Regions from separate parts of the Fictibacillus arsenicus genome, predicted to be linked through region 1. Evidence: riboswitches for the same ligand, from Rfam matches in the RefSeq annotation. Region 1 holds a riboswitch; each other region holds the start of a gene.
What was found. A riboswitch is a leader RNA that binds a small molecule or an ion and turns the genes downstream of it on or off. The one in region 1 is predicted to bind cobalamin.

Region 1 (8,269 bases):
GTATGGATGGCTTCATTAATAGCAAGCATAATTTGCAAATAGGAAGCCTCTGTAAGAGTTGCCTGTAGAAACACCGCTATCGTGAAGGGCTCATTCGTTGTTCCCATACTTGCTACTACATAAATTTCTCCGAATGATTCAGAGCTGGAGCTAATAGCCGTATGATTTACGTTTTCAATCTTAAATCTTAAAGTCTGATCTTGTAGAGCGAACTTTTGAACATGTTCCTCTTCAAATATAAACGTATCTGCCCATTTAAAACTATCTGTTGAAGAAAGCGTTTTAAATGGATAGCTAGATGAAACCACTAGCCTATCATTTTGTTGAGAAATCTGTAAATCATTAAAACTATTAACCTTCTCTGATTCAAGAGGATTAAGGGAAATCAAAGGCTTCGGAAACTCTGGATGTTCATGCCTCAAAAGATTGGCTTCATACACGTCCTGTAAAGTAACTGAATCCATTACCTTACCCGGTATACCTTCTGCTCGAATCGTTCCTTTATTAAGCATGTAGATGTTATCACAGTACAGACTTGCAAGATTTAAATCATGGAGTATGGCAACCACTGTTAGTTCTCTGGATCGATTCCACATTTTCAGCAGATCCATAAGCTTTATCTGGTTAGACAAATCCAAATGATTCGTTGGTTCGTCGAGCAACAATATCTCCGGATCCTGGGCTAAGGCTTTTGCCAAGAACACCCGTTGACGCTCGCCGCCACTTAACTCTTGTAAACGAAAAGAAGCAAACTGTTTAACATCTGTAAGTTCCATGGCTTTGTCGATCATCTCTTCGTCATGTTTGTCTGACTGCTTTAACCAGCCTTTGTAGTATGGATACCTGCCTAAACCGACAACTTCACGAACAGTAAAATCAAAAGAATTATCTCCATTCTGAGGCAAAACGGCAATCGTTCTTGCCAATTCTTTTGAAGAGTAAGAACTGATGTTTCGATGATTGATATATACCGTTCCTTTTAAAGGTTTCATTACACCGCTCAGCATCTTCATAAGGGTTGTTTTGCCGCTTCCGTTTGGACCGATGATTCCTGTCAATTGCCCTCTTTCAACTGAGAGCGAAATCTCTTTAAGTACCGTCTTACCGTCATATCCTCCAGATACTTGATCAACGTGAATCATGAACCCACCCTCTTTTTTCGATAAGAAATAAAAATTATAGCAAACACAGGACTGCCTATAATGGCTGTCAAAACACCGATCGGCAGTTCTGTCGGCGAAATAATCGTTCGTGCGATAACATCAATCAATACGAGGAAGATACCTCCAAGCACCATAGATAATGGCAATAAATGACGATGGTCAGTGCCCCAAAGTTTTCTGGCTATGTGTGGGATAACGAGCCCTACAAATCCAATCGTTCCAGAAACCGCTACCGCGGATCCAGTCAGTATCGAAGCAGCCAGTAAAATCCATTTCGTGTGCCCCTTTACATTAACACCAGTAGATCTAGCATCTTCCCTGCTGAAGGACATCGCATTTAATTCCCTGCTGTTAAACATTAGTATAATAAAGCCAATTATCAGGAATGGGGTGACGAGTTGAACGTACGGCCAGCCCCTCATCGAGACACTTCCTAATAGCCAGCCGATGATCTGCCGAAGCTCTTCACCCGTCAGCGCGATTAATAAGGAAACTAGCGCACCAAGGAATGAACTCGATAAAATGCCGGCAAGGATGATCGTTTCAATCGACATTTCCCGTTGGACAATTCGGGCAAGGCCCAGCACTCCAATTAATGCAACGAAGCCGCCAAGCACACTGACCACTGGTAGTGTGAAATCTTGCAGAAAAGGCAGCTGGAAGCTGAAAAACAAAACACAGACTGCCCCAAGTGCTGAACCAGACGAAACCCCGAGTGTGTATGGGTCAGCGAGCGGATTTTTTAAGAGTCCCTGAAATGCAGTTCCTGCCAAAGCCAGGGAACAGCCGACCATTGTAGCTAATAGTACTCTTGGAAATCGAATTTGCATGACTATATTTATTGTTGAAGCTTCAATGCCAGCAGGCAGCTTCGTATGAAAAATTTCTGAACAAACAATTTGAAAAACATGAGCCAGGGGAATTGGCACACTTCCTGCCGATACCCCAAGTCCGATGGTAAAGAATAAAATAATGATGACACCTAGGTAAGACCAGAATAATTTATTCGGTGAATACATCTGGATAGATAGCTTCGGCAAGCTCCTTCACCCCTTCGATCAAGCGAGGACCAGGTCTTGTTACTTTATCAGAATGAACATCAAACACTTGCTCATTTTTTACCGCAGAAACATCTTTCCATGCACTTCTTTTCATCACTTGTTCTTTTGCGTTTTCAACATAATAACCGTATGTTGTAATCACTACCTCTGGATTGTAGTTTATCGCTTCTTCTTCTGTTACTTTTACCCAGCCTTGCTGATCACCAGCTGCATTGGTTGCGTGAATAGCATTTAACATCTCATCAATAAACGTTCCTTTTCCAGTCGTAAAGATCTCAGGCTCTGGAGAAACCTCTACCCATACTTTTTTCTTTTCTTTTACATGTTTAGCTCGATCTTTAATCTCTTTTAAATCAGCTTTCATGGACTGAATGATCTTTTGTCCTTCTTTTTCCGTACCTGTAGCTTTTGCGATCATCTCGATGGTTGCATAAGTGTCTTCAAAATTAGTTGCATCTTTTACGACAAGAACGGTAATTCCTGCATCTTTAAGCTGTGTTAACCCTGGCTTTGCACTTTCACCACCTGAAGCATGTGCAAGGACAATGTCTGGCTTTAAACCTATAATCTTCTCAACATTAAACTCCATATCCCCGATTTTTTCTTTCTTCAGGGCTGCTTCAGGGTAATTATCAAAATCAGAAACCCCTACGATTTCGTTTTCTAACCCAAGAGCAAAAGCAATCTCCGTATTACTTGGAACCAAGGATACGATACGGTCCGGCTTTTTTTCTATTGTTATTTTTTCTCCTGTATCGTCTGTTATCGAAACAGGAAACTCAGTATGTACATTTGAGTTTTCAGAAGCTTTTTCTGAAGTTGATGTTTTTTCAGCAGAACACCCTGCTATTACACCAATGACGAGCATCAGCGTAAACCATATTGTAAGCAATCTTTTCATCTTTCATCTCTCCCCTAGTCTCTCGTATAATTAACCAGCTAAACAAATCGATCGGTACTGCTTCTAAATACTGTTTGAAAGGGGGATTTTTGAAAATAAAAAAAGCCCTCCCTTCGGAGAGCAAAATACAATAAAGTAAACAAAATACGTTAACGTCTACCTATTGCTTTCCCTTTTCCTCGAAGGTACGCACAATCGATTAAGGCAGGTTTCCTGACTCACGGATCAAACAAGCGTAGTTCCCCTTCCCATTCTTATATCGAACAGTGGGCGAATGAACAGCTCTACCGATTACAGTGGCGGGACCGTGTTGGATTTACACCAACTTCCCTTTTAACGTTTTATGCCAAACATAAAACGACCTTAATTCTTATTCAGCTAGTTCTAATTATACAAATATCCATGTAAAAGAAAAGCATATTACAAAAAGTTCGTTGTAGTTGGAGGACTGACCTTTTTAAATCCACATAAAAACACCTCCGAGTTTCTGAGGAACTCGGAGGTGTTTTTTCCACAAAGACAAAATGGCGTTTTGTCTTTGTATGGGGTCAGACCCCTACTTTTGTACTACTTACTTCTTTAGGTTGTAGAATGCGTTCATTCCTGGGTAAACTGCAAGGTTGCCTAGCTCGTCTTCGATGCGAAGAAGCTGGTTGTACTTCGCAACACGGTCTGTACGTGAAGGAGCACCAGTCTTGATTTGTCCAGCGTTTGTCGCAACTGCGATGTCAGCGATTGTGCTGTCTTCAGACTCACCTGAACGGTGAGAGATTACAGCTGTGTAGCCTGCACGCTTAGCCATTTCGATCGCGTCAAATGTTTCAGTCAGCGTACCAATTTGGTTAACTTTGATAAGGATTGAGTTACCGATTCCTTTTTCGATACCTTCAGAAAGCTTTGTTGTGTTTGTAACGAACAAGTCGTCTCCCACTAGCTGAACGCGGTCACCGATGCGCTCTGTTAATAGCTTAAAGCCCTCCCAGTCGTTTTCATCGAGTCCGTCTTCGATTGAAACGATCGGATACTTGTTAACAAGCTCTTCGTAGAATGCAACCATCTCTTCAGATGATTTAACAACACCTTCACCAGAAAGGTGGTATTTGCCGTCTTCTTTCTTGAACAATTCAGAAGCAGCAACGTCCATAGCAAGGCGTACTTCTTCACCTGGCTTGTAGCCAGCTTTTTCGATTGCTTCCATGATTGTTTGAAGAGCTTCTTCGTTTGAACTAAGGTTAGGAGCGAATCCGCCTTCATCACCTACAGCTGTGTTTAAGCCTTTTTCTTTAAGAACGGCTTTTAAGCTGTGGAAGATTTCAGTTCCCATGCGAAGTGCTTCAGGGAAGCTTTCAGCACCAACAGGCATTACCATAAATTCTTGAATATCAACGTTATTGTCAGCGTGCTCTCCACCGTTAAGGATGTTCATCATAGGTACTGGAAGAGTCTTAGAGTTGAATCCTCCAAGGTACATGTAAAGAGGTACGTTTAAGAAATCAGCAGCAGCGTGGGCAACAGCCATGGAAACACCAAGGATTGCGTTGGCACCCAACTTGCCTTTGTTTTCAGTACCATCAAGCTCGATCAACGTTTGGTCGATTCCAACTTGGTCTAATACATCAAAGCCGATTAGCTCAGGAGCGATGTTTTCGTTTACGTTGTTTACTGCGTTCATAACACCTTTTCCAAGGTAACGCTCTTTATCGCCATCACGAAGCTCAACTGCTTCATATTCACCAGTAGAAGCACCAGATGGAACGATTGCGCGTCCGAAAGCGCCTGATTCAGTGTAAACTTCTACTTCAACTGTTGGATTACCACGAGAGTCAAGGACTTCGCGAGCATAAATTTCAATAATCGTTGACATAAAATTCTCTCCTTTTAATAAAAAAGTTTAATGTAAAGGCTCATTACAAAAAGATTCTTGCTTTTAAACATGAGTATGCTTCTAAGACAAGTTGATTGGAGCGGAAATCAACTACTTCTACAATTCGTACAAGGGCCTTTTGCAGCGTTATGCACCTAAGCTCCCCTATTTAATTAACGTTTTACCTGTCATTTCTTTCGGCTGATTGCCTCCTAAAAGAGCTAGAACCGTTGGTGCAAGGTCGGCCAAGATTCCGTCCTGGCGAAGGTCTACTCCCTCTTGGGTAACAATTACCGGTACAGGATTTGTGGTGTGAGCTGTCATCGGGTTGCCTTCCATCGTAATAACCTCATCGGCGTTACCATGGTCAGCTGTAATGATTGCTGCTCCACCTTTTGCAATAATCGCATCTACTACTTTTCCTAAACATTCATCAACTGTTTCAACCGCTTTAATCGTAGGTTCAAGCATTCCAGAGTGACCTACCATATCAGGGTTGGCAAAGTTTAAGATGATTGCGTCATGCTTATCCGCTTCGATCTCTACTAAAAGCGCATCCGTAACTTCATAAGCACTCATTTCAGGCTTTAAGTCATACGTCGCTACTTTTGGCGAGTCGATCAAGATGCGCGTTTCACCAGGAAACTCAGCTTCACGTCCTCCACTGAAGAAGAACGTTACATGCGGATATTTTTCAGTTTCGGCAATACGAAGCTGTTTGAAGTTTTGCTGTGATAAAACCTCTCCGAGCGTATTGTCCAAGTTGGTCGGCTTAAATGCCACGTCACCATCTACTGTTTCACTAAAATGTGTTAAACATACAAAGTGCAGGTTCTTTGGAAACTCTGCTCCGCGGTCGAATCCACGGAAATCTTCATTCGTAAACACTTGTGAGATTTGAATGGCACGGTCAGGACGGAAGTTACAGAAAATGACTGCGTCTCCATCTTGAATGGTCGCTACTGGCTCGCCATTTTCTTTTTTTAGAACAGACGGCAAGACGAACTCGTCATGAACGCCGTTGCTGTAAGAGTCTTCTACTACCTCGAACGGATCTCTGTAATCAGGACCTTCACCATAAACCATCGCACGGTACGATTTTTCTACACGATCCCATCGCTTGTCGCGGTCCATGGAATAATAGCGGCCTGATAATGTTGCAATTTCACCAACACCAAGTTCATTCATCTTATCGACTGTTGTTTGAATGTAGCCTTTTGCAGATTGAGGGGGTACATCACGCCCGTCCAAGAATCCGTGCAGATATACCTTTTCTACATTCTGCTTTTTAGCAAGATCAAGCAGTGATAAGATGTGTTCGATGTGGCTGTGGATTCCACCATCAGAAAGCAATCCGAAGATATGAAGAGCTTTGCCAGTTTGCTTCACATGGTTCATGGCTTCGATAAATGTTTGATTTTCGTAAAAATCGCCTTCTTTAATCGATAAATTCACGCGAGTCAAACTTTGATACACGATACGTCCTGCACCGATGTTTAAGTGACCCACTTCCGAATTTCCCATTTGACCATCAGGAAGACCAACAGCTTCCCCACTAGCAGTTAGTTGTGCATGCGGATACGTTTCCCAGTAGCGGTCAAAGTTGGGCTTTTTCGCTTGTGCAACAGCATTACCTTTGTCTTCATTACGGCAAGCAAAGCCGTCTAAGATGATTAAAGCTACCGGTTTTTTACTCATCGGCTAACACCCTCCAAAAGCTGAAGGTAAGATTTTGGCTCAAGGCTGGCACCGCCAACTAATGCACCATCGATGTCTGACATGCTCATTAACTCTTTGATGTTGTCAGGCTTTACACTGCCGCCGTATTGAATACGTACAGCATCTGCGACATCTTGTGAGAATTGTTCTGCAACAACACTGCGGATGTAAGCACAAACTTCATTTGCATCTTCAGAAGATGCTGTCTTCCCTGTTCCGATTGCCCAAACAGGCTCATAAGCGATAACCGTTTGTTTCATCTGCTCATCTGAAAGACCTTGAAGTCCTTTTTCCGTTTGTTCTTTAACGACATCTTTTGTTTTGTCAGCTTCACGCTGATCTAATGTTTCGCCCACACAAACGATCGGAGTTAATCCGTGTTTGAATGCAGCTTGTGTTTTTTGGTTTACTAATTCATCTGTTTCACCAAAAAGTTCACGGCGTTCAGAATGTCCAAGAATAACATATTGAACGTTTAGATCCTTTAGCATTACAGGGCTGATCTCACCTGTGAAAGCACCTTTCTCCTCGAAGTGCATGTTTTGAGCACCGATCGCAAGAGGTGTACCCTCTGCTTCGTCTGCTAAACAGTCAAGGAAAAGAGCAGGAGCACAGATTACAGAATCAACAGTTTCAGCTGAAGGCACAAGACCTTTCACTTCTTCCACGAAACTGCGTGCTTCAGTTAACGTTTTATTCATTTTCCAGTTACCTGCAATAATAGGTTTACGCATTCAAATTCACCTCTTTAAAGTGTCTCTTTTAGGTTCTTTTCAAAAAGTGTTGCATTCGATCGTTCTTGTTATGATTCATCATTGACAAGTTGATTGGAGCGTAAGGTGCGAGACTCCTGCGGGATCAGTGGGACAGGTGAGACTTCTAAAGGCGCAAAGCGCGAGAAGGCTCACCGCCCGCCCCGCGGAAAGCGAGCAACCTGAAGCGGAAATCAACCACTCACGAAAGCAACAAAGCTTACGTATAACAGTTCTTTTCAACTTGTAATCGTATTACTTGTCGTTAAGAGCTTCGACGCCTGGAAGTGCCTTACCTTCCATGAACTCAAGAGAAGCTCCGCCGCCTGTTGAGATGTGGCTCATCTTGTCAGCGAGACCAAACTTTTCAACAGCTGCAGCTGAGTCTCCGCCGCCGATAACACTGTATGTGTCAGTTGCTTCTGCAAGAGCGTTTGCAACAGAACGAGTACCGTTTGCGAATGCGTCAATTTCAAACACACCCATCGGTCCGTTCCATATTACAAGCTTCGATTCCTTAATAACCTTTACGTACTTTTCGATTGTTTTCGTTCCGATATCAAGACCTTCCCAGTCTGATGGGATGGAATCGATGTCTACATTTTTAGTGTTAGCATCATTTGAAAAATCGTCTGCTACTAAAACATCTTCAGCAATCAGGAAGTTTACGCCTTTTTCTTTCGCTTTTTCCATGAAGCCTCGAGCTGTTTCAATTTTGTCTTCTTCTAAAAGAGACTTCCCTACGTCATGGCCAAGAGCCTTAATAAATGTGTAGCCAAGGCCACCGCCAATGATCAAGTTGTCTACTT
Region 2 (8,269 bases), 1.2 Mb from region 1:
CTGACGGGAAACGATCATGTTTTCGCCGTTATCAAGCGTCACCTCTACTCTTCCTCCAAGTCGAGGCGTTATCGTTTTAATTTTATCGAGATTCAGGATTGTCGCCTTTGTTGCCCGAAAGAAATTCCCATCACCAAACAGCTCCTCAATCTGATAAAGCCGCAGCGAAACTTCATAAACGGATTGCTTCGTGTAAGCAAAGTTCTTTTTATCAACAGACTCAAAATAAAATATATCGCTCGGCAGCAGCAGATGGATTTTCCCATCTAACGTTCCCAGCACTTTTCTTTCCAGAGACCTTATAGACGTTAGTACTTTAATGACTTCCTCGTTCATCTCTTTGCACTTTACGATAATCTCCAATTCATCTTGATCGTTACTTTCATGAATGGTTAACTTCATCTCTCGTCCTCCTTTCGTTTTAAGGACTGTTAAGCTTGTGTCACCAGTATATGTCAGCAAAACCTCTCCGTAAATCCGCTTTCAACCAACCTGCAAAAAGCAGCTCCTAAGTTGCATTTTTTCAACTTTGAAATATGCTCTTTACTAAATCTGCATTGACAAGTTGATTGGAACGGAGATCAACCGAGATCAACCACTTCCAAGAGCAACTTGTTTACGAAAACAGCCTTTAAATGAAAAACACCTGCTTATTCAGCAAGTGCTCCAGTATTAATAACCGAATGCTTCTTTTACAATATCCAGCAGTACGGTGTTTCGATCGGTTTGAACTTTTCCTTTTTTATCCCAATTTACTAAGTAGTATGGAAGGTGAAGAACATCTTGCAGCCGCTCCTCCGTCAGAAAGTCAGATGTAACTTTTAACTTAATATCTTTTGCATCGACTGGAAGAGTTGAGGCTAAAATATAGCCCCAATCTTCTCCTTCTTTTGTCGAGAAGTTGTGGAACGGTACAGTAAAAAATCCAGCTTCTTGCAATGTGGTTTCAATGCTCCACATGTATTCGGGCATCCAGCTCGAAGTGGAGCAGGCAATCGAGATCGCACCTTCTGGATTTAAGTGGTCTTTTAACTGATTGTAAAATTCCAAAGTAAATAATCTTGATAGAATTGGGCATTTAGAGGTTGGCTCCGGGATATCTACGATGATGACATCCCATGTTTCTGTGCTATTCTCAACAAAGTTTCTTCCATCCCCAATAACGGTTTCTACTTTAGAGTGATTCAAGGCCCCTTTGTTGAATTCTACTAATCGATCTAAGTTTTTCCCAAAGTCTATCATTACATCATCAATATCGATTGTGGTTATCTTTTCAACATCCTCATAACGCAATGCCTCACGTGTGGTAATTCCGCCTCCGCCGCCAATAATCAAGACACTTTTTACATTTTTTGCTGCGGCCATCGGAACGTGAACAATAACATCAGCGTACTCATCCTCATCCCGTGTCGTGCTGAACATCACATCCCCATTGCTGTAGATCCACATTTCACCATCCACATCAACTAGTGCGATCTTTTGTGTAGGTGTATTTATTTTGCGAATAACCCGAAAATCCCCCTCTGGTTTTTGATCTTCATTCATATAACTTTTAATCGATCCTTTTCCAAAGTAACGCCAATAAAACCAGCCGGCTGCCTCAGTGAAAAGAACGGCTGCTGCACCTAAGGCTAGCCAAAACAGTTCATTCATGTGAACACTCCTTAATATAAAAACAAGCTATAGTTTCATTCATATTCACGCAAGGGACAAGTGGTGTTTAAAAGCAGGGACAGTGAAAAAAGTCAGGCGCAAAAGTTAGGCGTTTGCATAGACTATTTCGACTTTATGTTTTGGAGGTACACTTATGAGCTATATGAATCCACAGGAGCAGCAAACCAGCGGACAGCAGCAAGCACTCCAGCTTTCTTTGCAGCTTATTAGAGAAGCGGTTGCAGGAGAACGAGAAGATCAATTGTTTTATGAATACTTAATTTCCATAGCACCAACAAATGAAGAAAAATTAATTATCGCCTCGATTCGTGATGATGAAAAAAGGCATAACCGGCTGTTCAGAAAAATATATAAAGACCTTACGGGACAAGAGGTACCACAAACAGCTGGTGAAGAATTTCAACGGCCAAAAACGTATAAAGACGGTCTTGTAAAAGCACTTTTTGGCGAATTGGCGGCAGTTGAAAAATACCGGGTGATTCGGCAAGGTCTTCCTAACAGGTATTATCGGGACATCTTGTTCAACATCATAACGGATGAAATTAAACACAGTGCAAAATACAATTACTTATTTACGCTTAATAGCAAGCCAGGCTCATCCCGCAGTCCAGATATCGAAACGCAAGTACAGACCCAAACTCAAGCACAACCACAAACTCAGCCACTAAGTACAGCAGACCAGTGGGTAATGTATATTGATCCATTAGTAAAAAGAGCTTTGGAAGAATCAGAAGAAGGTATTAACCTTACACATCTATTCCAGGAATTTATTCTGTCAGGCGTATTAGTCGGTCAAGGCTTTTCACCTGAAGAAGCGATCGAACTTGTTGAAAAATGGGAGAAAACGGGTGAATCTCAATTGTTAAAAAAGAGCAAGATGTTGGGAAACCAGCACAGAATCAGATAGAGGAGGAGAGATATGGAGCAAGCACAGGAATATACAAAGCCATTCATTGGAGATCAATTCCCGGAGATGACGGTTCATACCACCCTTGGGGAACTTGTCCTGCCAACAAGCTATCAAGGTCATTGGTTTGTATTATTTAGTTCAAGAAGCGAAAAAACGTGCAGAACAAGCGCAAGCAGGAGAAATTCAATGCTATGACTGGTGGATGTGTACAAAGCCGCTAAATAATATGTAGAGGCAGCCTAATTAAAGGCTGTTCTTTTTTTTGCAGTTCACAATATAGTATTTGGTAAATTAATTTGATAAGCTACATACTAAACTTATCAGAAGCTTTCTCAAAGAAATCAGGTGTGAAAATGGATATTAAACAATTGCAATATTTTATTGAGGTTGCAAAATATAATAGTTTTACCCGTGCTGCTGAGGAACTGTTCATCACTCAGCCAACGATAAGTAAAATGATCAAGAATTTAGAAGATGAACTAGGATTGGTTCTATTTGACCGCTCCAGCAGAAAGAAGCTGATTTTAACCGATGCAGGACGAGTTATTTATGAACAAGCCAAACTCGTTGATCAAGCATTTAACAACTTAGAATCTGAAATGGATAATCTGCTGGGACTTCAAAAAGGACATGTTCGTATTGGATTACCTCCTATTTTTGATTCTCGGCTCTTTCCAAAGCTGGTTGGAAGTTTTCATGAGAAATATCCAGCTATAACGTTTGAATTAATGGAAGATGGATCAAAGAAAATCGAAGAAGAAGTAGCCAATCACAACTTAGATATTGGGGTTGTTGTACTCCCAACAAACCACGATATTTTTCAGTACTTTTCTTTTATGAAAGAAGATTTGCAGCTTATCATCCATCCCGATCACCCCATTGCCACGCATGAAGAGGTTAACCTATCTGATCTCAGCAGTGAGTCTTTTATACTGTTCAATAAGGATTTTGTTTTGCATGATCGCATCATTTCTTCTTGTAACCACGCAGGCTTCAATCCACATGTTATCTCCGAAAGCTCACAATGGTCGTTCATCGAAGAAATGGTCGCCTGTAAACTAGGAGTTTCTTTATTGCCTGAAAGTATTTGCCGGCATCTTACGACAAAAGTGAAAACCATCAAAGTTGTGAACCCATCAATCGGTTGGGAACTCGCGCTTATATGGGGAAAAGATCAATATTTATCTTTTGCAGCAAAAGAATGGCTGCGCTTTGCAAAAGAACAGCTTTAATCTATATCCAAGATGATTCCACAAAGAATCATCTTTTTTTATGCAGTCATGGCATAGCTGTAAGCATTTACATAGATAAAGGCTATGCTCTAAATGAAAAATAACCATTTTACACCATGTTAATTACGGCGTACACTTACCTTGTAAATGGAAATTTCCATTCGGGAAGGACTGATTCATATGAATAAAAAGAAAGCGCGAGAAAGCCGCATCATTAATACTGACCAGGTTATGTCCCTGGATTTAAATAATTATAATACGTTATTCGGCGGCGTCTTGATGAGAAAGCTTGATAACAATGCAACCTTATCTGCACGCAGACACGCTCGAGTAAAAGAATGTGTAACAGCTTCAACCGATTCAATCGACTTTTTACACCCAATCCACCAAACAGACTCTGTCTGTATAGAATCGTTTGTTTCATATACCGGGAAAAGCTCTATGGAGATCTTTTGCAAAGTGATTGCTGAAGACATGATAACAGGTGAACGAAGAATAGCAGCAACAGCCTTCTTAACTTTTGTAGCTTTAGGTGAAGATAAAAAGCCCGTTGATGTTCCGCAGGTGATTCCTGAGACAGAAGAAGAGAAGTTCTTATATGATACAGCTAAAGAAAGAGCAGAAGTCCGAAAGCTGAGACGTATGAAAAGTAAAGAATTAGCAGCTGTCATCTCTCTGGATAAACCTTGGGATCTAAAAGAGGAGGTATACGCATGATCACTTTATGCAGTCAAAACGAACTAAAATCGGCACAAGCTGCACTCAATAAATTAGAGCAATCCTATCCTGAACTTTTCGAAAAGCTAATCGATGTTATTAACCTTACCCGTGCTATGCAGCTAAAATATCAGTACATGGGATGCTTAATTATGAATGAGGAACCGGGAAACGCCAAACCTCAATTTGTTATTGGGTCTGTTATTCGATTGTATAAAAAAGAAATGCAAAGATTAACAAGCGACAAGGATATTGAAGAGTTAAGAAAAGTCTTCTTAGAATATAAACATACTGGTTATTCTAGACTTAGCCAGCTTGCTCTAGGAAAAGCACCTGAATCGTTAGCAGGCAGCTCAGCAATTATTCAATAAACATAAGAAAACCTGAGTACAAATTTATCGCACTCAGGTTTTTTTATATGGTCTTAATTTTGGTAATAAAATAATAGTATTTGTACGCAACAATAAGCAGCAGCACTACCCTCACAATCGTACTATCCGCCATTATAAAAGCCACCGCTATCATGGCATCTGCAAACAGATTAATCGTGATTTTCTTTTTTCTCGTCATGGATTTTTCTTTTATGAATTCTTCTAAATGATTTTTGTATATCGATGTTCCTTTGAACCATCGTTCAAACTTTTTAGAACCTTTTACAAAGAAATAAGATGCTAGAAGAAGTAAAGGTGTTGTCGGGATAAGCGGCAAAATGATACCTACAATTCCTAAACCAAGAAATAAGAATCCCAGGGACACATAAAGCATATTCTTGATTTTCACTGAGATTCTCACTCCTTTCATCTCTAACTATCTTACCTTCTTTATTCATGTATGGCTATTGATTCACGTTTTTATATAGCAGGCGCCTTTCTTTTCTCAACGGGGCATTTTCAAAAAATGATATTTCCTCTTCTGTTTCCGGAATAACACTAGGTACAGGAGTTGGTTTTCCATCTTTATCATTCGCAACCATCGTAAGAATAGATGTCGTGTTTAATGTTCTGTTCCCCGTCTCTAAGTTTTGGCACTCAACTTTCACGTACACTTCCATTGAGGTCCTGCCTGTTGAAATGACAAACCCTTCAAGGATTAAAATATCCCCAACTTTTGCAGAGGATAAAAAATTCACATTATCAATGGAAGCCGTAACGACAACCTTTCCGCTGTGTTTCATTGCAGAGATCGCGGCGATTTCATCGATATATGATAATACCGTTCCTCCAAAGATCGTTCCCATATGATTTGTATCCGGAGGCAAAACAAGTTTCGTTTGAATCGTTCTTGAGACATTTGATGATAATTGCTGTACCATACTATTCCTCTTTCCCGAGCTCTCATGCTCCTGTTTTTAGTGGCGGGAATTGGAACGACAAAATAAATACCCATCACAAAGGATGGGCAGGATTGAATACCTAATAGAAACAATCTATTAAAATATCCTCGTCCTATCTTCCCAACTCCCGAAGAAGATCAACACTATAAACATGGCAGGTCTCCTGACTCAGGCTTTACTCTACTCTAAGCCCTTCCCATCTTTAGACAGTGGTTTTGCTTATTTCGTCAGCACATACAGTTGCGGGTACAGCTCTGGATTCTCACCAGATTCCCTATTAAGTCTATAACAGACACCATGATTACCGGATGAATATGAACTTCTATTTTATTATAGGTTGCTGTTAGATCAGTGACAACTACAGCGAATTTATATCCTCAATAATTCTTATCAAATCCTTAACAAATAAGGGTTGTACCTTCATATTGGCTTTAAATTCCCGTGATATGCTGAAAAAAAGACTTGAGGAGGTTATTTTTATGAAGCGTCCAACAGCTTTGATTCTAACAGCACGTTACGGAAGCGGTCATATCCAGGCAGCAAATGCTTTAGCAACTGAACTGCGTAACAATGGATATGAGCCAATCATATCTGATTTATTTGGTGAATCATATCCACTTATGTCTCAAATTACTCAATCTATATTCCTTAAAAGCTTTTCGTATGGTGCCTCATTCTATAAATGGTGGTATTACGGAACGAATAAATTAAACACTAAAGGAATTGCCCAGTTTTCCCGTTATCTAGGCCGAAAAAGGCTGCAAGAACTTATTACAATACACCGTCCTCAGTTTATTATTTCTACTTTCCCTCTTAATTCAGCACCATTTTTGATAAAAAAAGAAAGATACTCCATACCGACATATACCGTAATCACGGACTATTGCGCACATCCATTTTGGATTAACCCATTAGTAGTCCAATATTTTGTAGCAGCTGACATTGTAAAGTATGGGTTGAAAAAACATAACGTTAATGAAAAACGAGTTACCGTAAGCGGTATCCCAATCGGTTCTGAATTTTATTCTACAGCAGATAAACAATCGATATTTAAAAAATATCAAATAACTCCAAGTAACAGAGTTGTGACGATACTAGCTGGTGCACAATGTGTATTGAAAAATGTAAAGGATCTGGCACAGCTCTTGCTAAAGAACCCTTCATTTCAAATCATTGTTGTTTGCGGTAAAAACAGAGCACTTTATGAAAAACTTTTGCCAGTTGCCATTCAGTATCCAAGGTCTTTTCGGTTATTCGGATATGTTGATGAGATCCATGAAATTTTTCGGATTTCTCATTGTCTCATTACAAAACCCGGAGGCATTACGATCACAGAGGCAGCAGCCTTGCAGCTTCCTTTAGTTTTTTACAAGCCAGTACCGGGCCAAGAAGCTGAGAATGCTCGATATTTCAGCCAGCAAGGTGCCGCGATAATAACTCATACCGCCAGTGAAATTGCTGAAAGTGTTCAGGAGCTTTTTGATAATGAGCAACTTATGAAAAATATGAGAGAGCAACTTCGGCATATTCACAAAAACTACTCTGCAAAAGTGATTACAGATTATGCAATCAGCCAATCCGAAGAGCAATCGTTACTATTACCCTAAGGAGGAATCAAAATGGATACTACTTCGCATATTGTCATTGGGTTAGGATTAGGCGCTCTTGCTCAAATGGATCCCGTTGTGACAGGAAGTTCATTGTCTCAAGCCGTTATCTTAGGAACTGTTATCGGATCAAACGCACCAGATGCAGACTGTGTATATAAGCTTAGAGGAAAAGGGAGCTACTTCCGAAATCACCGCGCATGGTCACACTCTTTACCTGCATTGCCACTATGGGGGCTTGCCGTTTCGGGGATCATTCATCCTTTTTTCGATGATTCCTCATTCCTGCATCTATTTATGTGGACGTTTCTTGCTGTAATTCTTCATGTGGTATTTGATCTTTTTAATGTATATGGGACACAAGCTGCAAGACCTATCTCATCCAAGTGGATCTCCTTTGACTCCATTCCATTAGTCGACCTGTTTATATTAGGATTGCATGCAATCGGCTTTGCATTAATCCCTTTCTTTGAACCCGGAATTATTTTCGCTTTTATTTATTTGATTATACTTTTGCACATTGTATATCGGACTTTTTATGCTAGACGAATCAAAAAACATTTGGGGTTATACTTTTCGGAAGCCATCCGAATCAAGCTAATACCAAGACCAGATTTGCTAACGTGGGACTTTTTAATCGATAATGAAGATCAATTTATATTTGGTACTTATACGGCAAGAAGGATTAAAATTGAACACAAATTTCCTAAACAAATCGACAACCCTGGCTTAATTGAGAAAAGTAAAAAAGAACAAAAGGTTTCAGATTTTCTTTCCTCTACAGAGTTTGCATACC
Region 3 (8,269 bases), 600 kb from region 1:
AGCAAAACCAAAAGATCTATCCGTTAACTCTTGAAACTTATAATGGTCTAATGGATGAGACTCAGAATAAAAAATAGGAGGAGTGCATTGGATGAATGTTAAAGACCTTATGGAATTAGTTGTTAAAACAGTAGATGATAAAAGGGCGGAAAACATTGCTGTTTTAGACATGGAAGGAATTTCTTTAGTTGCAGATTATTTCGTAATCTGCCATGGTAATTCAGAAAAACAAGTTCAGGCAATTTCAAAAGAACTAAAAGATGTAGCTCTAGAAAACGATATTCAATTGCGCAGGATGGAAGGTTATGACCATGCTCGCTGGGTATTGATTGATTTAGGAAATGTAGTCGTACATGTCTTTCACCGTGATGACCGCAGCTATTATAATCTAGAGAAGTTATGGGGAGATGCAAATTCTGTAGATGTTGACGCAATTCTTGCACCCCAAGAAAATATGTAATGAGTTATCAGCAGTTCGCTTATCTTTATGATGAATTAATGGCAGATGCACCATATTCGAAGTGGCTGTCATTTATTAAAAATGCTGTATCTGCTTATCACCCGAATATCATCAGATTATTAGACGTTGGCTGTGGAACCGGTTCGATGCCAATCTTGCTGGCAAAAGAAGGATTTGAAGTTACTGGCGTTGATCTTTCTTCAGATATGCTTATGGTTGCAAAAGAAAAAGCAGAAAATGAAAATGTTGAACTTTCACTTTTTCAGCAGGACATGAGAGAACTAGAAGGCTTGGGAGCATATGATTGCGTAACAATTTTATGCGATTCTCTAAATTATATTTTAACGGAAGAAGACATAAAACAAACCTTTCTTTCAGTATGGAATCATTTAGAACCAAATGGTTTGCTTCTTTTTGATGTTCATTCCTTACATAAGATCAATAATATTTTTATTGGCAGCACTTTTGGCAGTAATAATGAAGAGCTTTCATACATCTGGCAATGTTATCAAGGTGAACACGATAACAGTGTAGAGCACGATTTATCTTTTTTCATTCTAAACAAAGATAACTATGAACGATACGATGAATTACACATTCAAAGAACGTTTTCAGTAGAAGACTATTCTAGATGGCTTAAAGAATGTCAATTTGAAGTATTAAGTATTACGGCAGATTTTGAAGATCAGAACCCAAATGAACAAAGTGAAAGAATATTGTTTATTGCTAAGAAATCTTAAAGGATGACTCAAAAGTATATTTTGGGGTAATGATTGTTTTGGCATTGTTGCTCTTGAAAGTGTTTGATTTCCGTTTCAGATACTCGCTTTCCGCGGGGCGTGGGGTGAGCCACTTTGTCGCTTTGCGGCTACAGTGTCTCACCTGTCACGCTACTCCCGCAGGAGTCTCGCATCTTACACTCCAATCAACTGTCAAGAGGATAGTTCCCCGTGAAATCTTTGATTGGATAACAGGAATCTGAGATGTTATTTATTTTTTGTTTTGTAAAAATAAAAAATTGGGGCTGCCAAAGGTAAGTTTACCTTACTTTTGGGACAGCCCCTTTTTCCATATGAAGAAATATTCTTTGTACGGTACAATAGGTTACAAATAAAAGCAGTACGTTTTTTAGGAACGAGGTATAGGATGCTATGTTGAATAATGACCCTTTGTTAAAACACAATATTTTAGAGACGATTATTGACAGTGCTTACGAATGGATTGTTGTAGTTGATCACGAAGGTATCGTACAATACATGAACAAAACTTATTGTGAGTTTTTAGGTGAAAATCCAAGAGAAGTAATAGGTAAGCATGTAACAAATGTGATCGAGAATACAAGGATGCATAAAGCTGTTCTTCAAGGAAAAGTTGAGATCGCTGATTTGCAGTTTATCAGGGGTAATTATATGATTGCAAACCGAATTCCTATTCTTCATGAAGGAAAAGTTATCGGTGCAGTAGGAACAGTAATCTTCAGAGATACAGAACAATGGAAGAAAATGAATTCCCATATTAAAGCGCTTTTGCATGAACTCGATTTTTATAAAAAAGAGTGGCATGAAATAAATGGAGCAACCTATACTCTCAATGATTTTATAGGAATATCCCGTGAGGCTGAAAAAATCAAAGATCGTGTAAAAAACATAGCAAGTGGTGATTTGTCAGTATTAATTCGCGGTGAAAGCGGCACAGGAAAAGAATTGCTGGCACATAGCATACATCAGCTGAGTGAAAGAAGCGCCAAGCCATTTATTAAAATAAATTGCGGTGCAGTACCGGAACATCTATTTGAATCTGAGCTTTTCGGCTATTCTGAAGGCGCCTTTACTGGGGCGAAAAGAGGCGGAAAACCAGGAAAGTTTCAGCTGGCTGACGGCGGTACATTATTTTTAGATGAAATTGGAGATCTTCCTCAAAATATGCAAATTAAACTGCTGCGTGTACTTCAGGAAAAAGAAGTGGAGCCTGTGGGTTCACTAAATTCCCAAAAAGTGAATGTTAGGGTAATTGCAGCAACTAACCGGCCTTTAGAGCAGCTTATAGAAAATAATAAGTTTCGAGAAGACTTGTTTTACAGAATCAATGTTTTACAGATTCAAATACCGCCGCTTCGAGAGAGGAAAGAAGATATATGGCCTTTAGCTGAGAGCTTCATTCGTTCTAATTGCAGGGAGACGGGGAAAAGGATTGTGAAAATTGATGATGATGTTAAAGAAGCTTTTCTTCAATACACTTGGCCAGGAAATACGAGAGAGCTGAAAAATTTTGTAGAGGCCGCTATTCAGCTGACACAAAGTGACCAAATTTCACTTGACGCTTTCCCGGATTTTCTTCGAGAGAAGCTGAAAGTTCATGAAGCTCAAAAATCATTAAAAGATTATGTTCATGAAACGGAGAAAAAAGTAATTTCATCTTATTTAAAAAAGATGGATGGGGACATTAAGGCTGTAGCTAATGCCCTTGGTATCGGAAAAACAAATTTGTACGATAAAATAAAAAAGTATAACATATGAATTAATTCCATATTCCGAAAAAACGGAAATTCATTCCGTTTTTTCGGAATTATTCATTTTATTAACTTTTGCTTGCTTGTATAGAGAAAAAAATGAAAAAACATAGAATGTAAGTATTTATCTATTTTATTTTTCCGATTTTTCGGAAAAATAACAGATGGATCCCTTTAATTTGTTGGTTTGTAATTGGCACAAAACTTGCAATAGTATAGGGGGAAGTATATAAGTGGAAAGGAGATTACTTTTTTAAAAATGTAAGCGCTTTTAAGAAATTGAAATTTTCATTTTAGAAATGGGGGAGAGAAAATTGGACATTATTATTATTTTATTATCATTATTTTTCCTGATGTTTGTAGCTTATCGTGGTTTTAGTGTCATCTTATTCGCACCGATCGCTGCCTTGTTTGCTGTTTTGCTAACAGAACCTGGCCATGTACTTCCGTTTTTCTCAGGTGTATTTATGGAGAAAATGGTTGGCTTTATTAAGTTATACTTTCCGGTCTTCTTGCTGGGAGCAATTTTTGGTAAAGTCGTCGAGATGTCTGGATTTGCAAAATCTATCACTCAGTTTGTGATCAAACTAATCGGACCGTCTCGTGCAATGCTTGCAATTGTACTAGTAGGAGCTATTCTTACTTATGGCGGGGTTTCACTTTTCGTTGTGGCATTTGCACTTTATCCATTTGCTGCCGAATTATTTAAGCTTGCAGATATTCCAAAGAGGCTTATTCCCGGAACAATTGCACTTGGTGCCTTTACATTTACGATGGATGCTTTTCCAGGAAGTCCGCAGATACAAAATATTATTCCGACATCATTCTTCGGAACAACCACGTGGGCTGCACCTTGGTTAGGATTTATCGGAGGTTTGTTCGTTTTTGTTCTTGGGATGGTTTACTTAGAATGGAGAAGAAGACAGGCAGCAGCTAAAGGTGAAGGGTATGGTACAGGCCATAGCAACGAACCTGAGAAACTCGAATCTGAGGAGCTTCCAAATGCTTTTATCGCGATCTTGCCCCTTATTTTAGTAGGTGTTTTTAATAAATGGTTTACGGTTCTTATACCAAAATATTATGGAAAGACATTTGATTTCTCAGCAATTGGTATGAAAAATGTACCGGAGATCCAAATTCCAACACTTGCAGCTGTATGGGCTGTTGAAGGAGCTCTAGTTATTGGGATTATCACAGTACTGCTGTTTTCTTTTAAAAGAATCAAGAACAACTTTAACAAAGGAATCAATTTATCCATCGGCGGTGCACTGCTTGCTACTCTAAACACTGCGTCAGAATATGGATTTGGCGGTGTTATCGCAGCACTCCCAGGTTTTACAGCTGTAAATAATGCTATGTCAAATACGATTAAAGACCCATTAGTAAACGAAGCTGTTACAACCACTACGCTAGCGGGTATTACAGGTTCAGCTTCAGGCGGTATGAGTATTGCACTGGCAACGATGAGTGAAACCTATGTCGAACAAGCAAACAAGCTTGGAATCGATACAGAAGTTCTTCACCGTGTTGCATCTATGGCGAGTGGCGGCATGGATACTTTGCCTCACAACGGTGCTGTAATTACCCTTTTAGCGGTAACAGGTCTCACTCATAAGCAGGCGTATATCGATATCTTTGCAATGACCCTTATTAAAACAGCAGCTGTTTTTGTTATTATAGGATTATATTACATGTTCGGGATCGTATAAGTCATTTAAGTTAAGGAGCGGATATCTGTGGAGTCGTTCGTAAAAGAAAAAGTTGTTTTTATTACAGGGGCAGCAAGCGGAATCGGTCTTGAGTTAGCTAAATCATTTGCTCAGAACGGGGCAATAGTTGTAATAAGTGATCTGAATGGTGATAAAGCAAAGAATGCTGCGGATGAACTTAACAATAAAGGATATAATTGTTTAGGATTAGGCTGCAATGTAACAGATGAAGACGATTTGAGGGGTGCACTCGATGAAACACTTCAGCACTATAATCGGATTGATGTATTGATCAATAATGCTGGACTGCAATTTGTATCACCGCTAGAAGAGTTTCCAACTGAAAAATTTCAGCAGTTGATAAGTGTAATGCTTACTGCTCCATTTATGGCAACGAAGCACGTGTTCCCAATCATGAAAAAACAAGGGTTCGGACGTATTATCAATATGGCGTCTATTAATGGACTAGTAGGATTCGCCGGAAAAGCAGCTTACAACAGTGCTAAACACGGCGTTATCGGTTTAACGAAAGTAGCCGCTTTAGAAGGAGCAGAATATGGCATAACGGTAAATGCTGTTTGTCCTGGTTATGTAGATACTCCACTTGTTAGAGGTCAGCTTCAAGACCTTGCAAAAACACGTAAAGTGGAACTTGAAAAAGTTTTAGAAGAAGTCATCTATCCTTTAGTTCCTCAGAAACGCTTATTAGATGTGCAGGAAATTGCTGATTATACGATTTTTCTCTCAAGTGAAAAAGCAAAAGGTGTTACTGGCCAAGCGATTGTAATTGATGGAGGTTATGTGGCACAATAATAGGAGTCTTTGAAAATACTTTTTCATTGACAATTACTATATTTGGTGTCAAAGTAAATGATACAAACCTATATATGGAGATTTCAGGTGCCGGTGATTGTCCGGCTTAAAAGGGAATTCGGTGAAATGCCGAAGCTGTCCCCGCAACTGTAATTGTGGACGAAATGGAACTGCCACTGTACAGATTAGCTATGAAAATGGCTGCTGTATGGGAAGGCCCAAAGTAGGATGAAGCATAAGCCAGTAGACCTGCCTGAATCTCTTGTTTTCTTTTCCTCGGGGATTGGGAGAAAGAACGGTATTTAACTCAAGCTATAGTCTTGTAAGTTTTCTATACGTTCCTTACCCCTCTTCCTGATGAAGAGGGGTTTTTTATATTTTACTAAGGAGTGGACCGTAAATGGAAAATACAGTAGCGAAATCGTCTCTCGGGGAATGGCTGCGGGATTGTGTTGCATCATTTCCTGAACTTCAGGGAGAACTGTTTTTGAAAAGAGCTGAAGACTTAGAATTAAAAAATAACAATCGTTCTGCGGTATTCAGGCAGTTAATCATGGAGGCTTTAAATTGTTTAAGTATGGAAGAACCACAATGGACATTTGTAGCAGCACGCCTCTATTTAAAGCAGCTGTATGAAGAAGTGCAATTAAATAAAGGAGCTGGTGAGAAACCACCATATTCTAATTTATACGGGCTTATTGAGCATTTAGTAGACCTGGAAATCTATGATGCTACGATTCTCTCTTCTTATAGTGCTCAAGAAATTAAAGAAGCAGAGAAGTGGATTGAACCTGAAAAAGATGAACTTTTTACATATATCGGGTTAAAGACTCTAGCTGACAGATATCTCGCTAAAGGATTTAACCATGAGTTATATGAACTGCCGCAAGAACGCTGGATGGTGATTGCTCTTTTCTTAATGAAAGATGAGGATCGTAAACATCGGATGGAGCTTGTAAAAGAAGCATATTGGGCACTTTCAAATCAGTACATGACTGTCGCTACTCCAACTTTAGCGAATGCAGGTAAGAGCTATGGACAGCTTAGTTCTTGTTTCATTGATACAATCGACGATAGTCTTCGCGGTATTTTTGATTCAAATACTGATGCGGCGACTGTATCAAAAGGAGGAGGAGGACTTGGAATTTACCTCGGCAAAATCCGTTCAAGAGGTTCTGATATAAGAGGATTTAAAGGCAATTCTTCCGGAGTTATACCATGGATGAAACAATTGAACAATACAGCCGTTTCCGTAGATCAGCTTGGACAGAGGCAAGGGGCAATTGCAGTTTATCTGGATGTGTGGCATAAAGATATATTGGAATTTTTAGATGCAAAATTAAACAATGGCGATGAAAGAATGAGGACCCATGATCTTTTTACAGGGGTCTGTATTCCGGATTTATTTATGGAAAAAGTAGAAAAGCGTGATGACTGGTATTTATTTGATCCGCATGAAGTGAGACGCTTCAAAGGCTATTCGCTGGAGGATTCATATGATGAGCAAAAAGGAAACGGCAGTTTCAGGGAAAAATATACAGAGTGCTTAATCGATGAAAGAATATCAAAAAAATGTATTCCTGCGATAGAAGTAATGAAAAGAATAATGAAGTCTCAGCTTGAAACAGGCACACCATTTATGTTTTATCGAGATACTGTTAATAGACTTAATCCTAATCCGCATCAAGGTATGGTTTATGCATCTAATCTATGTACCGAAATTATGCAGAACATGTCTGCAACCACAGTTCAATCAGAAGAAACTGAAGATGGAGAGATCATCATTCGAAAAACTCCAGGAGACTTTGTTGTCTGTAACCTATCATCTCTCTCGTTGGCAAAAGTAGTTGGAGATAATGTGTTGAAAAGAGTGATTGATATTCAAGTCAGAATGCTCGATAACGTAATTGATCTTAACTCCATAGATGTTCCGCAGGCAGTTCTTACGAATAAAAAATATAGAGCAATAGGTGTCGGAACGTTTGGCTGGCATCATCTTCTTGCAAAAGAGGGGATCAAATGGGAAAGTGAAGAAGCCGTCACTTTTGCAGACAAACTTTATGAAAAGATTAATTATTACGTCATAAGTGCGAGCAGTGATTTGGCGAAAGCAAAAGGTAAATACCCTGCTTTTTCAGGTTCAGATTGGCATTCTGGAGACTATTTTGCAAAAAGAAATTATGAAGCTGAAGAATGGCGCTATTTAAGAGAAAAAGTAAGAAGCCAAGGAATACGGAACGGTTATCTGATTGCAGTTGCACCAAATTCATCAACCTCAATCATTGCTAATTCAACGCCTAGTGTAGATCCAATCTTTAAAAAGTTTTATTCGGAAGAAAAGAAAAATTATAAAATACCTGTAACTGCTCCTGATTTGAACGCAGAGACCACATGGTTCTATAAATCAGCTTTTCATATTGATCAAAGGTGGAGCATAGTACAGAATGCAGCTAGGCAGAGACATGTTGATCAGTCTATATCATTTAACCTTTATGTAACTCACAACATAAAAGCAAAAGAGCTGCTGGACCTTCATCTGCTTAGTTTTGAAAAAGGACTTAAAACAACTTATTACACAAGATCAACTTCAATCGAACTTGAAGGGTGTGAAAGCTGTGAAAGTTAAAGTGAACACAAAATTACAAGAAAGAAAAATATATGATACCAGTGCACCAAATGCTTCTACAAGTGTTATTAATGGACATAGCTCCAACATCCTGAATTGGGACGACGTCCGTTTTCCGTGGGCTTACCCATTATATAAAAACATGCTGTCAA
Region 4 (8,269 bases), 830 kb from region 1:
AAGTGTTGTAGGCAAACTTTCGGTAACCATTTTGTTGCTGGTCTTAGTTGTACTGACAGTGCTGACAATATTGCTTACCCAGTTTTTCGAAAATTTTTATGATAATCAGGCAAGAGAACAACTAACAAAAATGGCAGACAGGCTTGTTCTGATTATGGAGAATGATGAAAATAAAGAAGAAGCCATTAGGATCACAAGTGAAATGGCAGAAGCTTATTCAATGTCCATTATGATTATTGACGAAAATCAAGAATCATTTATCACACCAAATTCTTTTAGTGACGCGCCTTATATTCCAGTTTCTGTCTTTAGTGATAATGAACAATTATCTTCAGTGGTGGATGAAGGAAAAAAGATTTATATCAACGATGATTTTCCGGTTCTCTCGAAAGGCAATGAGTCTGCCCATACAATGATTATTTACGGTGAACCATATAAAACAGGAAACGGTAAAGGCGGCGTATATGTTTACCAATCGATCGAGAATATAACAAAAACTACAAACCATACGAAATACCTTATCTTTTTAGCGGCAGGTATAGCAATTATACTTACGATCATATTTGCTTTCTTTTTATCTACACGAATTACAGCTCCTCTAAGAAAAATGAGAGAAGCAGCTACATCTGTTGCAAAAGGTGAATTCGATATGAAGGTGCCGATCTTAACACATGATGAGATCGGTGAACTAGGAATGACCTTTAACCGGATGGGACGTCAGCTAAAAAATAATATTACAGCGTTGAACCAGGAAAAAGAACAACTTACGAGTATCTTGAGTTCAATGGCAGATGGTGTTATTACGTTTGACAGAAAGATGAAAATCCTTGTAACTAATCCTCCGGCTGACCGCTTTTTACAAGCTTTTTATTATGAATCAGGCATGAAGAGTGAAGTGAAAGGAACTGTTCCAATAGCTGTTACTCAGCTTTTTCAGCAAGTTGTTTCCCTTGAAAGCGAGCAGATGACTGAAATTGACATTCAGGGACGTTCATGGGTTATCGTTATGACACCTTTATATGATCACTCGGTAATTCGAGGTGCTGTGGCGGTTCTTCGCGACATGACAGAAGAGCGGCGAATGGATAAATTGCGAGAGGATTTCGTTGCAAACGTTTCACATGAGCTTAAAACACCAATAGCGATGCTTCAGGGATACAGTGAAGCTATTGTAGATGATGTTGCAGAATCAGAAGAGGAAAAGAAGGAGTTAGCAGGTATCATCTTGGATGAATCAAAAAGGATGGGAAGGCTTGTTAATGAATTGCTTGATCTTGCCAGATTAGAAGCAGGACATATGAAGCTCCACTATACACTATTAGCAATTCCGCCATTTGCAGAACGAATAGTACGGAAGTTTCAAGGTCCTGCTAAAGACAGAGACATTCAGCTAACGCTCGAAATTTCTGGTATCCGTAATGAGATGGAGATCGATCCTGACCGAATTGAGCAAGTTTTAACAAACTTAATAGATAATGCCATTCGCCACACTTCACATGGGGGATTCGTTCGTCTGACTATAGAATCAAGTGAAATGGCAGTTAAGTTTTTCATTAAAGATAACGGATCAGGAATTAAAGAGGAAGATCTTCCATTTGTTTTTGAACGGTTTTATAAAGGCGATAAAGCAAGAACAAGAGGAAAATCAGGAGGTACTGGTCTAGGTCTTGCAATCGCCAGAAACATTGTGGAAGCACATGGCGGCCAAATTAATGTTCATAGTAAAAATAATGAAGGTACGACATTCTCATTCGTAATACCTCGAACTGTGAAATAAATTATCATACTTTCCCGATTAATCTTGTTTCATAAGGAACAGCGAACAGATCGAAAAAATGATTTCACAATTTTCTCCAGTCGGTTATAATTGGATTGTAAAAAGAAAATTTCATAAGTGTTTAAACAGGTGCTGTCCTAATCGGACAAGCATAATAGGGAAAACGGTTAAATTCCGTTGCGGTCCCGCCACTGTAATTGTGAGAAACCTAATTGATCTGCCACTGTGAAAACGGGAAGGCGTTAGGGGACGATGATCAAGAGCCAGGAGACCTGCCTGTTTTGTACATGACATGGCCTACGAGGATAGGGGGGTGTTAAAGCAGTGCCATTAAACGGCCGCTGTTTTCTGCCTGGATACCAAATTATCAATCTCCTTCGTAGTCGAAGGGGATTTTTTTGTTTGGTGATTTAAAAGAAAGCTGTTTTCGCAACCATTGTTGCTTTTTAAAATAGTTGATTTCCGCTATAGGATGCTCGCTTTCCACGGGGCGTGCGGTGAGCCTCCTGCCGCTATGCGTCATTAGGAGTCTCACCTGACCGCTTCATGGAAGTATCCTTGCTCCTGCGTCTACAAGTAAATGCTACCGATGTGAGCTTCCTCGTCGCATGCCTAGCGAGAAGCTTCTCAGAGGTAGGCACGCACCTTGCGCTTCAATCAACTTGCAAATGAAGCGAGAAACGAGACTCAAAAACAACAATCTTTTAGAAAACAGCTTAAAAGAAAAAAGATTACAACAAGAAAGAGGTTTTATGATGAAAAAACTTATTTTAGTATTTGCAGCATTGATGATGTTAATGGCTGGGTGTGGAACATCTGAGACAAAGAAGGCTTCTGATCAGCCAAAAACTGAAGAAAACAAAAAAGAACAAGTAACCGTCCAGATTACAAAAGATAACGGCAAAGAGAAAGTTGCAGAAAAGAAAGTAGCAATTACGGAAGAAACTACAATCATGGATGTTATGAAGGATAACTTTAAGATCGAAACTCAGTTTGATGATTCTTTTATCAGCAGTATTGAAGGGATTGCCGGAAGCGAACAGGATAAAACATCATGGTTCTTTTCTGTTAATGGTGAAGAAGCAATGAAAGGTGCAAAAGAAATCACATTGAAACCTGGTGATACCGTTGAATTTGACTTCCACAAGTATGAATAAACTGACGATCAGAAGGATTACGATCATTGCTTTGCTTGCAGCGATCTTAACTGTAGGACGCATCGCCTTTGCAATGATTCCAAACGTTCAGCCAAACACAACGATTCTAATATTAGCATCATTTGTACTTGGACCTGTTCAAGGGCTTATTTTAGCTATATTAAGCACTTTAACAACAAACTTATTTTTAGGTCACGGCCTATGGTCATTCGGACAGATGATCGCTTGGGGGATTATCGCAGTTTTAAGCGGTCTCCTCGAAAAATACCGTCATAGAATGCCATGGTGGGTCATGAGCTTATATGCAAGCTTCTGCGGCTTTTTGTTCGGTTTCATAATGTCGGTAATAATGGGCGGGGTCATTACACAAAAATTCTGGCCTTATTATCTGGCAGGTCTTCCATTTGATGTGAACCATGCGATTGGAAATGCGGTATTCTTTGTAGTGCTATACAAACCTCTCCTATATATTATGGAGAAGCAGCTTAACAACAATATTAACAAAACAGCCGCCTATTAAGGCGGTTTTTTATTTGGCCCCTGTTAAACTTCATTATTTAGTTAAGAAAATCTGCGGCACCCTTAGCGAAAAGGCTCTTCTCTAAAAGATTGTTGCTTTTGGGGTCATTTTTTCATTCTCTTCATTTGCAAGTTGATTGGAGTGCAAGGTGCGAGACTCCAGCGGGATCAGCGTGCCAGCTACCTGAGTATTCTTCTCGCAAGGCATGCGACGAGGAAGCTAGCTCCGGCAGGATATTCTTGTAGACGCAGGAGCAGCACTTCATAGATCTTTCATTCACCAGGGCTCACCGCACGCCCCGCGGAAAGCGAGCATCCTGGAGCGGAAATCAACCACTTTCAAGAGCAACAAAGTTTGCTAAAACAGCCTAGCGAAAAAACGGTCTGCCAAGATAACACACTCTAATTTTAAAAATCGAGTTCAAAAATTTGATTAATTGAATAGGATAGTAAAGTTGATTCTTGAATTTTAGGAGGACAAAATGAGAGACTATCTTAATCGTTTTTTTGCGGTGTTATTTTTAACACTCTGTATCAGTGTGCTTTTTATCGGAGTAAAACTAGGAGCATAAATGCTTGATTGAAAGAGATATTCGTGGTACATATGGTTAAACGTTTTTTTAAAGGAGACCAATATGCTGACAGATTACCATGCTCATCTCGAAAAAGGAACATTAACGATTGATTACTTAACGAAATTTGTGGAGACAGCAAAACAAAAAGGAATCGAAGAATTTGGGATATCTGAACACGCTTATCATTTTTATGAAACGAAAAACATTGTTTCTAAACCTTGGATGGAAGAAAGACGCTATTATGCGATGGACGACTATGTAAATCTGTTTAAGAAAGCAGAAAAGTTAGATCTAGACGTAAGAATGTCTATTGAAATGGATTATACCCCATGCCGCCACGAAGAGATGGAATCCTTCATTTCATCTTATCCCTTTGATTACGTGATTGGCTCTGTTCACTGGGTTGACGATTTTGGAATCGATCTTGCTGAATTCAGAAAAGAATGGGATCGAAGGGATCTGTACGAAACATATAGAGCCTATTACGATCAAATCATAACACTGGCACAATCAAATCTTTTTGATATTGTAGGACATATTGACTTGGTGAAAATTTTTAATCATGTTCCAAAAGACGAGGAATTTTTAATGGAGCAGTATGAGAGGGTAACAGACGCTTTGAAAAATTCAAAAACATGTGTGGAAATTTCTTCAGCGGGTTTACGTAAGCCCGTCGGGAGATTATACCCTGAACCCGAGCTGCTTTCACTATGCTATAAAAAGGGTATTCCTATCGTTTTATCTTCTGATGCCCATGAACCTCATCAAGTAGGGGAAAACTATGAAGCTTCTATCGAGCTTGCAAAAAAGACAGGATATACAACACTGATGACTTTTAAAGACGGTGAACGAAAAGAAGTTGAATTAGGATAACTAAAAAACTTGGCTTATCAGAGCCAAGTTTTTTAGTGTGCAGTTTAAAGGTCGAGAGGTTTGCAAACGAGCAGATCCTCAATGTTGACTAGTTCTTTTTGAATCTCTTCAGGCAGCTGTGAATCGAATGTTAATACCATCATAGCTTCACCGCCAGCTGATTTTCTTCCTACGTGCATCGTCGCGATATTTATTTTCCGTTCCCCTAAAAAGGCACCTACTTTTCCTATAATTCCAGGTGTATCACGATGTTCAATATATAAAAGAGATCCTTGTGGAACAAAATCTACTGTGTACCCATTCAATTGTATAATGCGTCCGCCAAACCCTTTAACCAAAGTTGCAGATAAAGTGAATGTGTGATTTTGTCCGGTTACTTTAACATGAATAATGTTTGGGTATCCGTAGTCATCTGTACCTCGTTTTTCTCCTACTACAATTCCGCGTTCGTTGGCAGCCACCATACTGTTAACATCGTTGACAGGTCTGCCGAGTCTCGTTTTTAAGAACCCGCAAAGAAAGCTTCTGGTCAATGATGTCGTATCTGTTTCAGAGAGTGACCCGCCATATCCGATGGAAATTTCGGTGACTGGCTCTTTGAAAAATTGTGTGGTAAACGACCCGAGTACATGTGAGAAGTCATAATATGCGATAAGTTTTTCATAAGTGTCTTTAGATAATGACGGGAAGTTAACAGCATGTTTTAAAGGCTTGTTTAATATAAACGACTTAATCTCATCGCTTGCCATATAAGCTACATTTTTTTGAGCCTGTATGGTTGAAGCGGCTATATGGGGAGTGACGATAACATTAGGATGTTCAATCAATGAACGGTTAATTGGAGGCTCTTGTTCAAATACATCTAGAGCACAGCCCGATAGGTGGCCAGTGTTCAAATAATGCAAGAGAGCTTCTTCATCAATGATGCCTCCACGGGCACAGTTGAGGAGATATGCGCCTTTTTTAGTGTTTTTCAGGTTGTCGTGATTTAACAGTTTGCGAGTATCTTTTGTAAGCGGGGTATGAACAGTAATAATATCACTTTGTTGAATGAGTGTATCAAGATCAACAGAAGTAACTGATAATTCTTTTTGTTTTTCCAATGAAAAATAAGGATCGAAAACAAGAACGTTCATGGAAAAACTTTTAGCACGTTTTGCAAGTTCAGAACCGATGCGGCCCATACCGATAATTCCAAGAGTTTTTTGATAAAGTTCCTGGCCGGTATATTTTTTTCTATCCCATTCACCTATCTTAACAGATTGGTTAGCTTGAGGGATATTACGTACAAGGGACATCATCATTGCCCATGTATGTTCAGCAGTTGAAATCGTATTGCCTTCAGGAGCATTAACAACCAGAACCCCTTTTTTGGTCGCTGCGGTAAGGTCGATGTTATCTACACCAACACCAGCACGGGCAATAATTTTTAATCCTGAAAATCTTTCTAGAACAGATTCGGTAATTTTAGTAGCACTTCTTACCATTATTCCCTCAATCATTTCGGGATCTTCGATATCATCAATCTTTCCGAAGATGAGTTCTATACCTTCGAGTCTTACTAAAGGTTCGATCCCATCACTTGTAATGCCATCACAAACTAATACGGTTGCTGTCACGTTTCCACCCCTCGAATTCTTTATAAGTTGCATCAATATTTTGATAATTTAACACATTCTGAATAAGGGTACAACCATGTTTTTTAAGATAGCGGTTTCATAATATAAAGAAACTAATTGACAATGAGAATCATCCTTAATAAAATAAATAAAAAAACCCTCTTAAAAGAGGGCGCGTAACTATTGTCTATTCGTATTTTAATGCATCGCCATCAAAAGGCTCATCTGCAACCTTAATTGAATCAGTCGGGCAGCCTTCAAAAGCGTCTTGCATATCTTCTAACAATACGTCTGGAATTTCAACGATTCCTTGGTTCTCGTCTAGAGTTACAAATGCAATTCCTTCATCGTCATAATCGTAAATGTCAGGTGCTGCAGCTCCGCATGCTCCACATGCGATACAAGTTTCTTTGTCAACAATCGTATACTTTGGCATAATGAATACCTCCTAAGGAATTGGAAAACTAATCCGGTCATACATATTTAACCATTTTTTATTAAAGGGTCTTCTAATCATATTGTAATAAGTATCCCTCTACATTTCAATAGAAAATTAGTATCCTCATCTTATCTTTTATACCCAGCTTCCTTCAAAATATAACACTTTTACTCTCAATTCCCTATAATCTGATAAAATAGATGTAAGAAAATAGAGTGGTGATAACGTATGGATATTTGCAATGCCATAATATTGGACATGCTGCAAAAAGTAGATGGCAGCAGAAAATGCTCAGGTATTTACTACATATTAACTGGAAAGAAAACATCACAGTCATTGTCAGATAGTCAATGGTTTGAGATAGAACAATATTATGCATCGTTAAAAGGGTTAACGTTAGATGATTTTAACTCAATCATAGATGAGCTATATAAGGATGAACTGATTAAGCTTAAAGAAGACAATGTCTTTTTTGTAACTAAAAAAGGAGTAGAGTTCCTCGGGGAGATCAAGGACCGCTATTTATTCATAGAAAAGCTAAATGGTCTAAAATACGCTTCGATCGAACATAAATGCTGGCAGGTCATTACATTATTTGTGCAGTCCCTGTCAAACTCGCTTTATAATAACTTTGATTTTTCTCCGGTTATAAGAGACCGGGAAGCTGTTGAAAAAGTAAAAATCCTTTTTCCTAGATCTGAACAGCAAAGAATGCAAATTGCATCCCATTTATACAAAGAACTAAATATCGTGTTGCAAACATGCGATACCGAGGGTGCTGAAATTTTTGTTAAAAAATTGTCAGGCTACAAACGTGTTGGAAATACATTTGAACAGTCTGCCAGAGAGTGGGGATTAACAAGAATTGAAACGGTACTTCGGTTTCGTTCAGTACTCCATCAAATTTTCAAATCCATGAGAGAGCAGCCAGAGATGTATCCTGTATTAAGTTCACTTATAAGGGATTTTATTGCTGTACCCGCCTTAACCAAATCTGCACTGCAGACTTATCATCTGCTGCAAAAAGAAAAAGACATACAAGAAATTATGAAAATCAGAAACTTGAAATTGAGTACAATGGAAGATCACCTCGTAGAAATCGCTCGGGAGATCCCCGAATTTTCGATTTATCCTTACATAAGCGAGGAAGATAAAGAAAGAGTTATCCTTTTTTATAATAAAACAAGAGAAAATAAACTCAGGCCGATTAAAGAAGCATTTCCGCATTTAACATATTTGCAAATACGGCTTGTTCTGGCAAAAGAGGGTGGGAAACATGCAGTTGGAAACGGCACTTAAACAGTATTACG

Region 2: linked by a shared signal. The riboswitch ahead of ABE41_RS01710 (acyl-CoA thioesterase) and the one ahead of ABE41_RS16205 (ABC transporter substrate-binding protein) in region 1 are both predicted to bind cobalamin.
Region 3: linked by a shared signal. The riboswitch ahead of ABE41_RS13285 (ribonucleoside-diphosphate reductase subunit alpha) and the one ahead of ABE41_RS16205 (ABC transporter substrate-binding protein) in region 1 are both predicted to bind cobalamin.
Region 4: linked by a shared signal. The riboswitch ahead of ABE41_RS12040 (DUF4430 domain-containing protein) and the one ahead of ABE41_RS16205 (ABC transporter substrate-binding protein) in region 1 are both predicted to bind cobalamin.

What each region holds. Positions count from the first base shown of each region.
Region 1 covers NZ_CP016761.1:3,160,916-3,169,184, forward strand. Annotated here, with positions in the region: gene ABE41_RS16195 (heme ABC transporter ATP-binding protein) at 1-1,142, opposite strand, end outside; gene ABE41_RS16200 (FecCD family ABC transporter permease) at 1,139-2,203, opposite strand; gene ABE41_RS16205 (ABC transporter substrate-binding protein) at 2,166-3,125, opposite strand; cobalamin riboswitch at 3,312-3,506, opposite strand; gene eno (phosphopyruvate hydratase) at 3,697-4,989, opposite strand; gene gpmI (2,3-bisphosphoglycerate-independent phosphoglycerate mutase) at 5,155-6,687, opposite strand; gene tpiA (triose-phosphate isomerase) at 6,684-7,442, opposite strand; gene ABE41_RS16225 (phosphoglycerate kinase) at 7,716-8,269, opposite strand, start outside.
Region 2 covers NZ_CP016761.1:295,589-303,857, reverse strand. Annotated here, with positions in the region: gene ABE41_RS01750 (LytTR family DNA-binding domain-containing protein) at 1-402, opposite strand, end outside; gene ABE41_RS01745 (spermidine synthase) at 673-1,653, opposite strand; gene ABE41_RS21310 (ferritin-like domain-containing protein) at 1,808-2,581, shown strand; gene ABE41_RS01735 (hypothetical protein) at 2,594-2,779, shown strand; gene cidR (cidABC operon transcriptional activator CidR) at 2,938-3,816, shown strand; gene ABE41_RS01725 (acyl-CoA thioesterase) at 3,997-4,533, shown strand; gene ABE41_RS01720 (hypothetical protein) at 4,530-4,904, shown strand; gene ABE41_RS01715 (YbaN family protein) at 4,948-5,313, opposite strand; gene ABE41_RS01710 (acyl-CoA thioesterase) at 5,369-5,845, opposite strand; cobalamin riboswitch at 6,003-6,181, opposite strand; gene ABE41_RS01705 (MGDG synthase family glycosyltransferase) at 6,346-7,473, shown strand; gene ABE41_RS01700 (metal-dependent hydrolase) at 7,486-8,269, shown strand, end outside.
Region 3 covers NZ_CP016761.1:2,564,986-2,573,254, reverse strand. Annotated here, with positions in the region: gene yqeK (bis(5'-nucleosyl)-tetraphosphatase (symmetrical) YqeK) at 1-77, shown strand, start outside; gene rsfS (ribosome silencing factor) at 92-460, shown strand; gene ABE41_RS13305 (class I SAM-dependent DNA methyltransferase) at 460-1,200, shown strand; gene ABE41_RS13300 (sigma-54 interaction domain-containing protein) at 1,612-2,976, shown strand; gene ABE41_RS13295 (GntP family permease) at 3,284-4,678, shown strand; gene ABE41_RS13290 (3-hydroxybutyrate dehydrogenase) at 4,706-5,491, shown strand; cobalamin riboswitch at 5,561-5,762, shown strand; gene ABE41_RS13285 (ribonucleoside-diphosphate reductase subunit alpha) at 5,892-8,117, shown strand; gene ABE41_RS13280 (ribonucleotide-diphosphate reductase subunit beta) at 8,107-8,269, shown strand, end outside.
Region 4 covers NZ_CP016761.1:2,330,717-2,338,985, reverse strand. Annotated here, with positions in the region: gene ABE41_RS12045 (ATP-binding protein) at 1-1,777, shown strand, start outside; cobalamin riboswitch at 1,888-2,071, shown strand; gene ABE41_RS12040 (DUF4430 domain-containing protein) at 2,530-2,934, shown strand; gene ABE41_RS12035 (ECF transporter S component) at 2,906-3,454, shown strand; gene ABE41_RS12030 (histidinol-phosphatase) at 4,089-4,901, shown strand; gene serA (phosphoglycerate dehydrogenase) at 4,946-6,520, opposite strand; gene ABE41_RS12020 (ferredoxin) at 6,708-6,956, opposite strand; gene ABE41_RS12015 (YpbB family protein) at 7,188-8,258, shown strand; gene ABE41_RS12010 (RecQ family ATP-dependent DNA helicase) at 8,236-8,269, shown strand, end outside.